One region of the Aeribacillus sp. FSL M8-0235 genome, then DNA from elsewhere that is predicted to be linked to it. Evidence: a T-box and tRNA genes for the amino acid it is inferred to sense, from the RefSeq annotation. Region 1 holds a T-box; the other holds one or more tRNA genes.

The links. The T-box of region 1 lies ahead of NSQ71_RS13525 (valine--tRNA ligase). A T-box ahead of a tRNA ligase gene usually reads a tRNA of that ligase, here a tRNA-Val.
Region 2: it has a tRNA-Val gene. The T-box ahead of NSQ71_RS13525 (valine--tRNA ligase) is inferred to sense a tRNA for this amino acid. The anticodon was not compared.

Annotation. Positions count from the first base shown of each region.
Region 1 is NZ_JBBOBW010000001.1:2,753,728-2,758,082, reverse strand. Features, by position in the region: gene spoVID (stage VI sporulation protein D) at 1-205, shown strand, start outside; gene ysxE (spore coat protein YsxE) at 279-1,292, shown strand; gene NSQ71_RS13530 (hypothetical protein) at 1,311-1,502, opposite strand; T-box leader at 1,649-1,871, shown strand; gene NSQ71_RS13525 (valine--tRNA ligase) at 1,925-4,355, shown strand, end outside.
Region 2 is NZ_JBBOBW010000001.1:958,370-962,724, reverse strand. Features, by position in the region: tRNA gene NSQ71_RS04825 (tRNA-Ile) at 9-82, opposite strand; tRNA gene NSQ71_RS04820 (tRNA-Gly) at 89-159, opposite strand; tRNA gene NSQ71_RS04815 (tRNA-His) at 547-622, opposite strand; tRNA gene NSQ71_RS04810 (tRNA-Phe) at 640-712, opposite strand; tRNA gene NSQ71_RS04805 (tRNA-Asp) at 823-898, opposite strand; tRNA gene NSQ71_RS04800 (tRNA-Met) at 901-977, opposite strand; tRNA gene NSQ71_RS04795 (tRNA-Ser) at 988-1,077, opposite strand; tRNA gene NSQ71_RS04790 (tRNA-Ile) at 1,090-1,166, opposite strand; tRNA gene NSQ71_RS04785 (tRNA-Met) at 1,173-1,246, opposite strand; tRNA gene NSQ71_RS04780 (tRNA-Ala) at 1,257-1,329, opposite strand; tRNA gene NSQ71_RS04775 (tRNA-Pro) at 1,343-1,419, opposite strand; tRNA gene NSQ71_RS04770 (tRNA-Arg) at 1,423-1,499, opposite strand; tRNA gene NSQ71_RS04765 (tRNA-Leu) at 1,505-1,593, opposite strand; tRNA gene NSQ71_RS04760 (tRNA-Gly) at 1,601-1,672, opposite strand; tRNA gene NSQ71_RS04755 (tRNA-Leu) at 1,679-1,760, opposite strand; tRNA gene NSQ71_RS04750 (tRNA-Lys) at 1,768-1,843, opposite strand; tRNA gene NSQ71_RS04745 (tRNA-Thr) at 2,161-2,233, opposite strand; tRNA gene NSQ71_RS04740 (tRNA-Val) at 2,393-2,468, opposite strand; rRNA gene NSQ71_RS04735 (23S ribosomal RNA) at 2,565-4,355, opposite strand, start outside.

The DNA of each region.
Region 1 (4,355 bases):
AAAATTGTTTACGAAAAATGAAGAAGAAGAATTTTCTAAATTAAGAATGTACATTGTCCAGCAGGGAGACTCGCTCGAAAATATTTGCGAACGCTACAACATTACGCTCCAGCAGCTCAATCGAGTAAATCAATTTCACCATGATAAAGAGATTAGTGAAGGAGACATTTTATATATCCCGGTTCTTGAAACACAACAAACGTAATTTTTGCAAGCGGCTTGAGAGGGATCAAACCAGCTCAAGCTTTTCTTTATTTTCTTTAAAGGCGAGTGGGAAGATGAGCGATGATCTGAAAACGGCCATGAGGATTTTGCAGCATTATCCAATCAAACCGATTTATTTAGAGAAAAAAACAAAAAATGTCTTGAAAATTCATTGTGAAAAAAGAACATATGCTTTAAAACGAACAACGATTAAAAAGCAAAGAAACATTCTAAAATTATATTCAATTTTTCACGACTTTCCATATTTAGGAATCGTGCCGATTTATAGGACAACGAACGGAAATGTGTTTGTTAATGACTCAACGCAATCGTTTTATTTAATGCCTTGGATGGAAGGTTCAATCGTTGATGAAAAAAATGCCTCAATCCTTTTTTACCACTTAGCGAAACTCCATAAAAAAACAAAACAGGAAATCAACATACCTGAAGTTCAGCTCGAAAAAGTGTATCAACAGATTCAGAACAAGTGGAAGAGAAATTTCAACCTGCTGGAAGCATTTATGGAACAAATCGAAAAAAAATGGTATATGTCGCCTTTTGAATTGGCGGTCTTCAGTTATTATTTTGAAACGAGGCAAGCCATCTTATTTGCTGAAGCGAAGCTTGATGAGTGGTATAACGAAATAAAGCAATCCCCTCACATGCGAATTGCACTGAACAAAGTAAATGTCTCCTTATCTCATTTTCTGTTAGATCCAAAAGGGAAAATTTATTTTATTAATATGGAAGATGCAGCATTTGCTACTCCAATTTATGACCTTTTCTTAATGTTTATGAACCTCTCCGAAGCGGAACCAACCGTTAGTGATCAAAATGTGCAATATATATCAGATTACGAAAAAGTGCTTCCTTTAACAAAAACTGAGAGATTGCTGTTGGTAAGCTATTTATCTTATCCAGCCAAATTATTAAAGCTTGTCCGGCAATATCAAAAAAAGAAAAGCGAAAAGGGAGAATTAGAATATTGCAAACAGCTGTTAAGAGCATACTGGCAAATGAAAAATACCGGGTACATTGCTTTAAAATGGAATGAAAAACTAGAAAACGATTCATTGGCATCAGAATGAATGGGGGATCTGTCAGCTTTAACCCCGTTCCATATACAACGCGGCTGCTAGAAATAGTAAAATGGCTAATAAAATAATATCAAACATAGTTGGTAAAAGGATTGTTCGAATTCCCTGAAAAATCATTAAAGGAACGATGAACTGTTCAAGAGTAGATCGGAATTGTTTAATAAACGATTGAATATAGTATGGTTTTATTTTTTTTCTCATGTTGATCACCTTCAACTTTGTTAATTTATATTATGAAATAAAGAACATTTTGTGATTTTTGTTTAAAGGTTAAGGAAGATGGGGAAAATATTGACGAAAAAAACAATTTTTTAGTACTATTAAATATAGAAATTTATATAGTTTGTGAAAATGTGTTGAAGGGGAGTAGTACAACGAACGACTCCTTCCAGAGAGGGAAATCGCAAGCTGGAAGATTTCCTAGGAGATCCCGTTGGAAAGTCGCCCTGGAGCAGCTTCCTTGAAAGCTTTTAGTAAAGGGAGCCGGCATTAGCCGTTACCTGAAAGAAGTGCACAGACGTATCTGTGAAAAAAGGTGGTACCGCGAAAACATCTCCTTTCGTCCTTTTAGGATGGAAGGAGTTTTTATATTTTAGAATGAAAATAAGGAGGTTTTCATAAATATGTCGAATTCACAAATCACTCTTTCCCCAAAATACGATCCGAAAACGGTTGAAGAGGATCGGTATGCATTTTGGCTCGAGGGAAAATTTTTTGAAGCAAAAGATGATGAGGGGAAAACTCCTTTCACGATCGTTATTCCTCCGCCAAACGTCACCGGTAAGCTTCACCTTGGACATGCATGGGATACAACTCTTCAAGATATTATTACCCGAATGAAGCGAATGCAAGGGTACGATGTTTTGTGGCTGCCAGGGATGGATCATGCGGGAATCGCCACACAAGCCAAGGTGGAAGCAAAACTGCGCGAAGAAGGGAAAAGTCGGTATGATCTCGGGCGGGAAAAATTTGTAGAAGAAACATGGAAATGGAAGGAAGAATATGCAGACCATATTCGCAAACAATGGGCAAAATTAGGCCTAGGTCTTGACTACACAAGAGAGAGGTTCACCCTTGATGAAGGTCTTTCAAAAGCTGTAAGAGAGGTTTTTGTATCACTTTATAAAAAAGGTCTTATTTACCGAGGAGAGTACATTATTAACTGGGATCCGGTGACAAAAACAGCCCTTTCCGATATCGAAGTCATTTATAAAGAAGTGAAAGGGGCACTTTATCATTTAAAATATCCGCTGGCTGATGGATCCGGATATATTGAAGTCGCGACCACTCGCCCGGAAACGATGCTTGGGGATACAGCAGTGGCAGTTCATCCTGATGATGATAGGTATAAGCATTTAATCGGAAAAACAGTGAAGCTGCCAATAACAGGACGGGAAATTCCGATCGTCGCAGATGAATATGTCGATATGGAATTCGGTTCAGGAGCAGTAAAAATAACTCCTGCACACGATCCGAACGACTTTGAAATCGGAAACCGCCACAATTTAGAAAGAATATTAGTCATGAATGAAGACGGGACAATGAATGAAAAAGCGGGAAAATATGAAGGAATGGATCGCTTTGAATGCCGGAAGCAGTTGGTGAAAGACCTGCAGGAGGAAGGAATTTTATTTAAAATTGAAGAGCATATCCATTCCGTAGGCCATAGTGAACGAAGCGGAGCAGTTATCGAGCCGTATTTATCAACTCAATGGTTTGTGAAAATGAAGCCTTTGGCCGAAGCTGCTTTGAACCTTCAGAAAACAGAAGGGAAAGTTCATTTTATTCCTGAACGATTTGAAAAAACGTATTTGCATTGGCTGGAAAACATTCGCGACTGGTGTATTTCCCGTCAGTTATGGTGGGGACATCGCATTCCAGCTTGGTATCATAAGGAAACAGGCGAAGTTTATGTTGATCATGAGCCGCCTAAAGATATTGAAAATTGGGAGCAGGATCCAGATGTGTTAGATACATGGTTCAGCTCTGCTTTATGGCCGTTTTCAACAATGGGCTGGCCTGATAAAGAGGCAAAAGATTATAAACGCTATTATCCGACAGATGTCCTTGTTACCGGGTATGACATTATTTTCTTTTGGGTTTCACGGATGATTTTCCAAGGATTGGAGTTTACTGGGAAAAGACCGTTTAAAGATGTTTTGATTCATGGACTTGTACGCGATTCAGAAGGAAGAAAAATGAGCAAATCATTAGGCAATGGCGTCGATCCGATGGATGTTATTGACAAATACGGTGCGGACTCTTTGCGCTACTTTTTAGCTACCGGCTCAAGCCCAGGGCAGGATTTAAGATTCAGCTTTGAAAAAGTAGAAGCCGTGTGGAATTTTGCCAATAAAATATGGAACGCCTCCCGCTTTGTACTGATGAATTTGAACGGTTTAACATATGAAGAAATTGATTTAAACGGAAAAAAATCAGTGGTAGATAAATGGATTCTCACACGGTTAAATGAAACGATTGAGCTTGTCACAAGACTTGCGGAAAAATATGAATTTGGCGAAGCCGGTCGGGTGCTGTACAATTTTATTTGGGATGATTTTTGCGACTGGTATATTGAAATGGCAAAAATTCCGCTGTACGGAAATGATGAGGAAGCGAAAAAGACAACTCGTTCCATTTTGGCATATGTGTTAGATCAAACATTGCGACTCCTTCATCCTTTTATGCCGTTTATAACAGAAGAAATTTGGCAGCACCTTCCTCATCAGGGAGAATCGATTACAATTGCATCATGGCCGGTTGTACGTCAGGAGCTTTCTGATGAAAAAGCTGCAAACGAAATGAAGCTTTTAGTTGATGTGATTCGCTCAGTCCGTAATATTCGCGCTGAAGTGAACACGCCGATGAAGAAGCAGGTGGATATGATCATTCATGCTCATAGTGAAGAAGTTAAAAACCAGTTGGAGAAAAACCGCAGCTATTTAGAGAGATTTTGCAATCCTAGCTCATTAACAATTGATACAAACATTGAAGCTCCTGACAAGGCTATGACAGCTGTTGTGAGCGGGGCAGAAGTATTTCTTCCTCTTGAAG
Region 2 (4,355 bases), 1.8 Mb from region 1:
AATAACAATGGGCCTGAGTGGACTTGAACCACCGACCTCACGCTTATCAGGCGTGCGCTCTAACCAGCTGAGCTACAAGCCCATATTAAGCGGGTGATGGGAATCGAACCCACGACATCAGCTTGGAAGGCTGAGGTTTTACCACTAAACTACACCCGCGCGAAAATATTTATTTTTCTATTTAAATGATAAACACGCATTTTCCATGCCTCTTCCTCTTCCAGCACTGTTCGAGGATGTAAATGCGTCGAGGCAACTCGCAGATTATTCATTGAAGTGTCGCTCGTGGCTGAGGTTTTACCACTAAACTACACCCGCACGAAAATATTTATTTTTCTATTTAAATGATAAACACGCATTTTCCATGCCTCTTCCTCTTCCAGCATTGTTCGAGGATGTAAATGCGTCGAGGCAACTCGCAGATTATTCATTGAAGTGTTGCTCGTGGCTGAGGTTTTACCACTAAACTACACCCGCATAATAAGCTGATAATAGAAATAAATACTTATTTTCAATGCCATATTATCTATCTCTACTATAGGCAAATGGGGCGACTGATGGGAATCGAACCCACGAATGCCAGAGCCACAATCTGGTGCGTTAACCACTTCGCCACAGTCGCCGCAATTAATAAAACAATGGCTCGGGACGGAATCGAACCGCCGACACAAGGATTTTCAGTCCTTTGCTCTACCGACTGAGCTACCGAGCCGTAAAACTCCGATAAAAAATTATGTACAATCCATCATTAAAGAAAGAATTCATTGACACAACCTGCTGTACTTGAAAAATTCCTCCTACAGCTGTTGAATCAATAATTAATGGCGGTCCCGACGGGAATCGAACCCGCGATCTCCTGCGTGACAGGCAGGCATGTTAACCGCTACACTACGGGACCATTGGTTGCGGGGGCAGGATTTGAACCTGCGACCTTCGGGTTATGAGCCCGACGAGCTACCGGACTGCTCCACCCCGCGATAATAATGACGGAGGAGGAGGGATTCGAACCCCCGCGCGGTTTGACCCGCCTCTCGGTTTTCAAGACCGACCCCTTCAGCCAGACTTGGGTACTCCTCCATATAATAAAGATGGTGGACCTTGCAGGATTCGAACCTGCGACCGGACGGTTATGAGCCGTCTGCTCTGACCAGCTGAGCTAAAGGTCCGAAAAATGGCGGTGGAGGGGATCGAACCCCCGACCTCACGGGTATGAACCGTACGCTCTAGCCAGCTGAGCTACACCGCCAAATTAAATATGGAGCCTAGCGGGATCGAACCGCTGACCTCCTGCGTGCAAAGCAGGCGCTCTCCCAGCTGAGCTAAGGCCCCCCTTTAAATTCCCTGGTCGGGAAGACAGGATTCGAACCTGCGACCCCATGGTCCCAAACCATGTGCTCTACCAAGCTGAGCTACTTCCCGATATGGCGCGCCCGAGAGGAGTCGAACCCCTAACCTTTTGATCCGTAGTCAAACGCTCTATCCAATTGAGCTACGGGCGCAAATATGGTGCCGAGGACCGGACTTGAACCGGTACGGTAGTCACCTACCGCAGGATTTTAAGTCCTGTGCGTCTGCCAATTCCGCCACCCCGGCAGAGAAAAGCGGAAGACGGGATTCGAACCCGCGACCCCCACCTTGGCAAGGTGGTGTTCTACCACTGAACTACTTCCGCGTATTATGCGGGTGGAGGGACTTGAACCCCCACGCCGTAAGGCGCTAGATCCTAAGTCTAGTGCGTCTGCCAATTCCGCCACACCCGCGTCAAAATGGTGAGCCATGGAGGATTCGAACCTCCGACCCTCTGATTAAAAGTCAGATGCTCTACCGACTGAGCTAATGGCTCATAAAAAAATTTTTTCTCCTAATCCATTTTTCATTTGTCAGATGTCCCTTCCTCTGCCAGTCTTTTCGAGGATGTTGGATGCGTCGGGACAACTCGTCGCTTATTCGATGAAGCCTTGCTCGTTGCTCTACCGACTGAGCTAATGGCTCATATAAAGTAATTTTTTCTTAAAAATCGGTCATATGCCCCTTCCTCTGCCAGTTTTCTCGAAAACGCTGGATGCGTCGGGACAACTCTCTGATTGTTCGTCGAAGCATTGCTCGTTACTCTGACGACTAATCTAAAAGCTCCTGCTCAATATGCAACACCTTTAATGATGCCGGCGAGAGGAATCGAACCCCCAACCTACTGATTACGATTCAGTTGCTCTGCCAATTGAGCTACACCGGCATGATGAATACAACAATCAATAATCAGTCTTGCTTCATTTGATCGTCGTTCCAATCTTAGAAATCTTGTCCAAGGAAAAGTTCAATTGGTACGATGAAGCAGCATGAAAGACGATATCTCGACCGTGCTTTGCCAATTGAGCTGAATCGATATACTGTATGGTGGAGGATGACGGGATCGAACCGCCGACCCCTTGCTTGTAAGGCAAGTGCTCTCCCAGCTGAGCTAATCCTCCAATTCAAAAATCACCAGAGGACATATGCAAAGTAAATAAAAGTCCATAATTCTTTCAAAACTAGATAACGGTTCCTTCACGAATAGATGCTCTTTCTTGGTTAAGTCCTCGATCGATTAGTATCCGTCAGCTCCACGTGTCACCACGCTTCCACCTCGGACCTATCTACCTCGTCATCTTCAAGGGATCTTACTCGCGTTTAGCGATGGGAAATCTCATCTTGAGGGGGGCTTCACGCTTAGATGCTTTCAGCGCTTATCCCTTCCGCACATAGCTACCCAGCGATGCCCCTGGCGGGACAACTGGTACACCAGCGGTGCGTCCATCCCGGTCCTCTCGTACTAAGGACAGCTCCTCTCAAATTTCCTGCGCCCGCGACGGATAGGGACCGAACTGTCTCACGACGTTCTGAACCCAGCTCGCGTACCGCTTTAATGGGCGAACAGCCCAACCCTTGGGACCGACTACAGCCCCAGGATGCGATGAGCCGACATCGAGGTGCCAAACCTCCCCGTCGATGTGGACTCTTGGGGGAGATCAGCCTGTTATCCCCGGGGTAGCTTTTATCCGTTGAGCGATGGCCCTTCCATGCGGAACCACCGGATCACTAAGCCCGACTTTCGTCCCTGCTCGACTTGTAGGTCTCGCAGTCAAGCTCCCTTCTGCCTTTGCACTCTCCGAATGATTTCCAACCATTCTGAGGGAACCTTTGGGCGCCTCCGTTACCTTTTAGGAGGCGACCGCCCCAGTCAAACTGCCCACCTGACACTGTCTCCCGCCCCGATCAGGGGCGCGGGTTAGAATGTCAGTACAGCCAGGGTAGTATCCCACCGTCGCCTCAGCGCAAGCTGGCGCTCACGCGTCTCTGGCTCCTACCTATCCTGTACAAGCTGTACCCACATTCAATATCAGGCTGCAGTAAAGCTCCACGGGGTCTTTCCGTCCTGTCGCGGGTAACCTGCATCTTCACAGGTACTATAATTTCACCGAGTCTCTCGTTGAGACAGTGCCCAGATCGTTACGCCTTTCGTGCGGGTCGGAACTTACCCGACAAGGAATTTCGCTACCTTAGGACCGTTATAGTTACGGCCGCCGTTTACTGGGGCTTCGGTTCGCACCTTCGCTTTTCGCTAAGCGCTCCCCTTAACCTTCCAGCACCGGGCAGGCGTCAGCCCCTATACTTCACCTTACGGTTTCGCAGAGACCTGTGTTTTTGCTAAACAGTCGCCTGGGCCTTTTCACTGCGGCTCATCATGGCTTATCACCTTGATGAGCACCCCTTCTCCCGAAGTTACGGGGTCATTTTGCCGAGTTCCTTAACGAGAGTTCTCTCGCTCACCTTAGGATTCTCTCCTCGCCTACCTGTGTCGGTTTGCGGTACGGGCACCTCTCACCTCGCTAGAGGCTTTTCTTGGCAGTGTGGAATCGGGAACTTCGGTACTTCCTTTCCCTCGCCATCACAGCTCAGCCTTCCGGCAAGCGGATTTGCCTGCTTGCCAGCCTAACTGCTTGGACGCGCACATCCAGCCGCGCGCTTGCCCTATCCTCCTGCGTCCCCCCATTGCTCAAACGGTGAGGAGGTGGTACAGGAATATCAACCTGTTGTCCATCACCTACGCCTTTCGGCCTCGGCTTAGGTCCCGACTAACCCTGAGCGGACGAGCCTTCCTCAGGAAACCTTAGGCTTTCGGCGGAGGGGATTCTCACCCCTCTTTCGCTACTCATACCGGCATTCTCACTTCTAAGCGCTCCACCGGTCCTTCCGGTCCGGCTTCGATGCCCTTAGAACGCTCTCCTACCGCTGACACCAACGGTGTCAACCCGCAGCTTCGGTGATACGTTTAGCCCCGGTACATTTTCGGCGCAGAGCCACTCGACCAGTGAGCT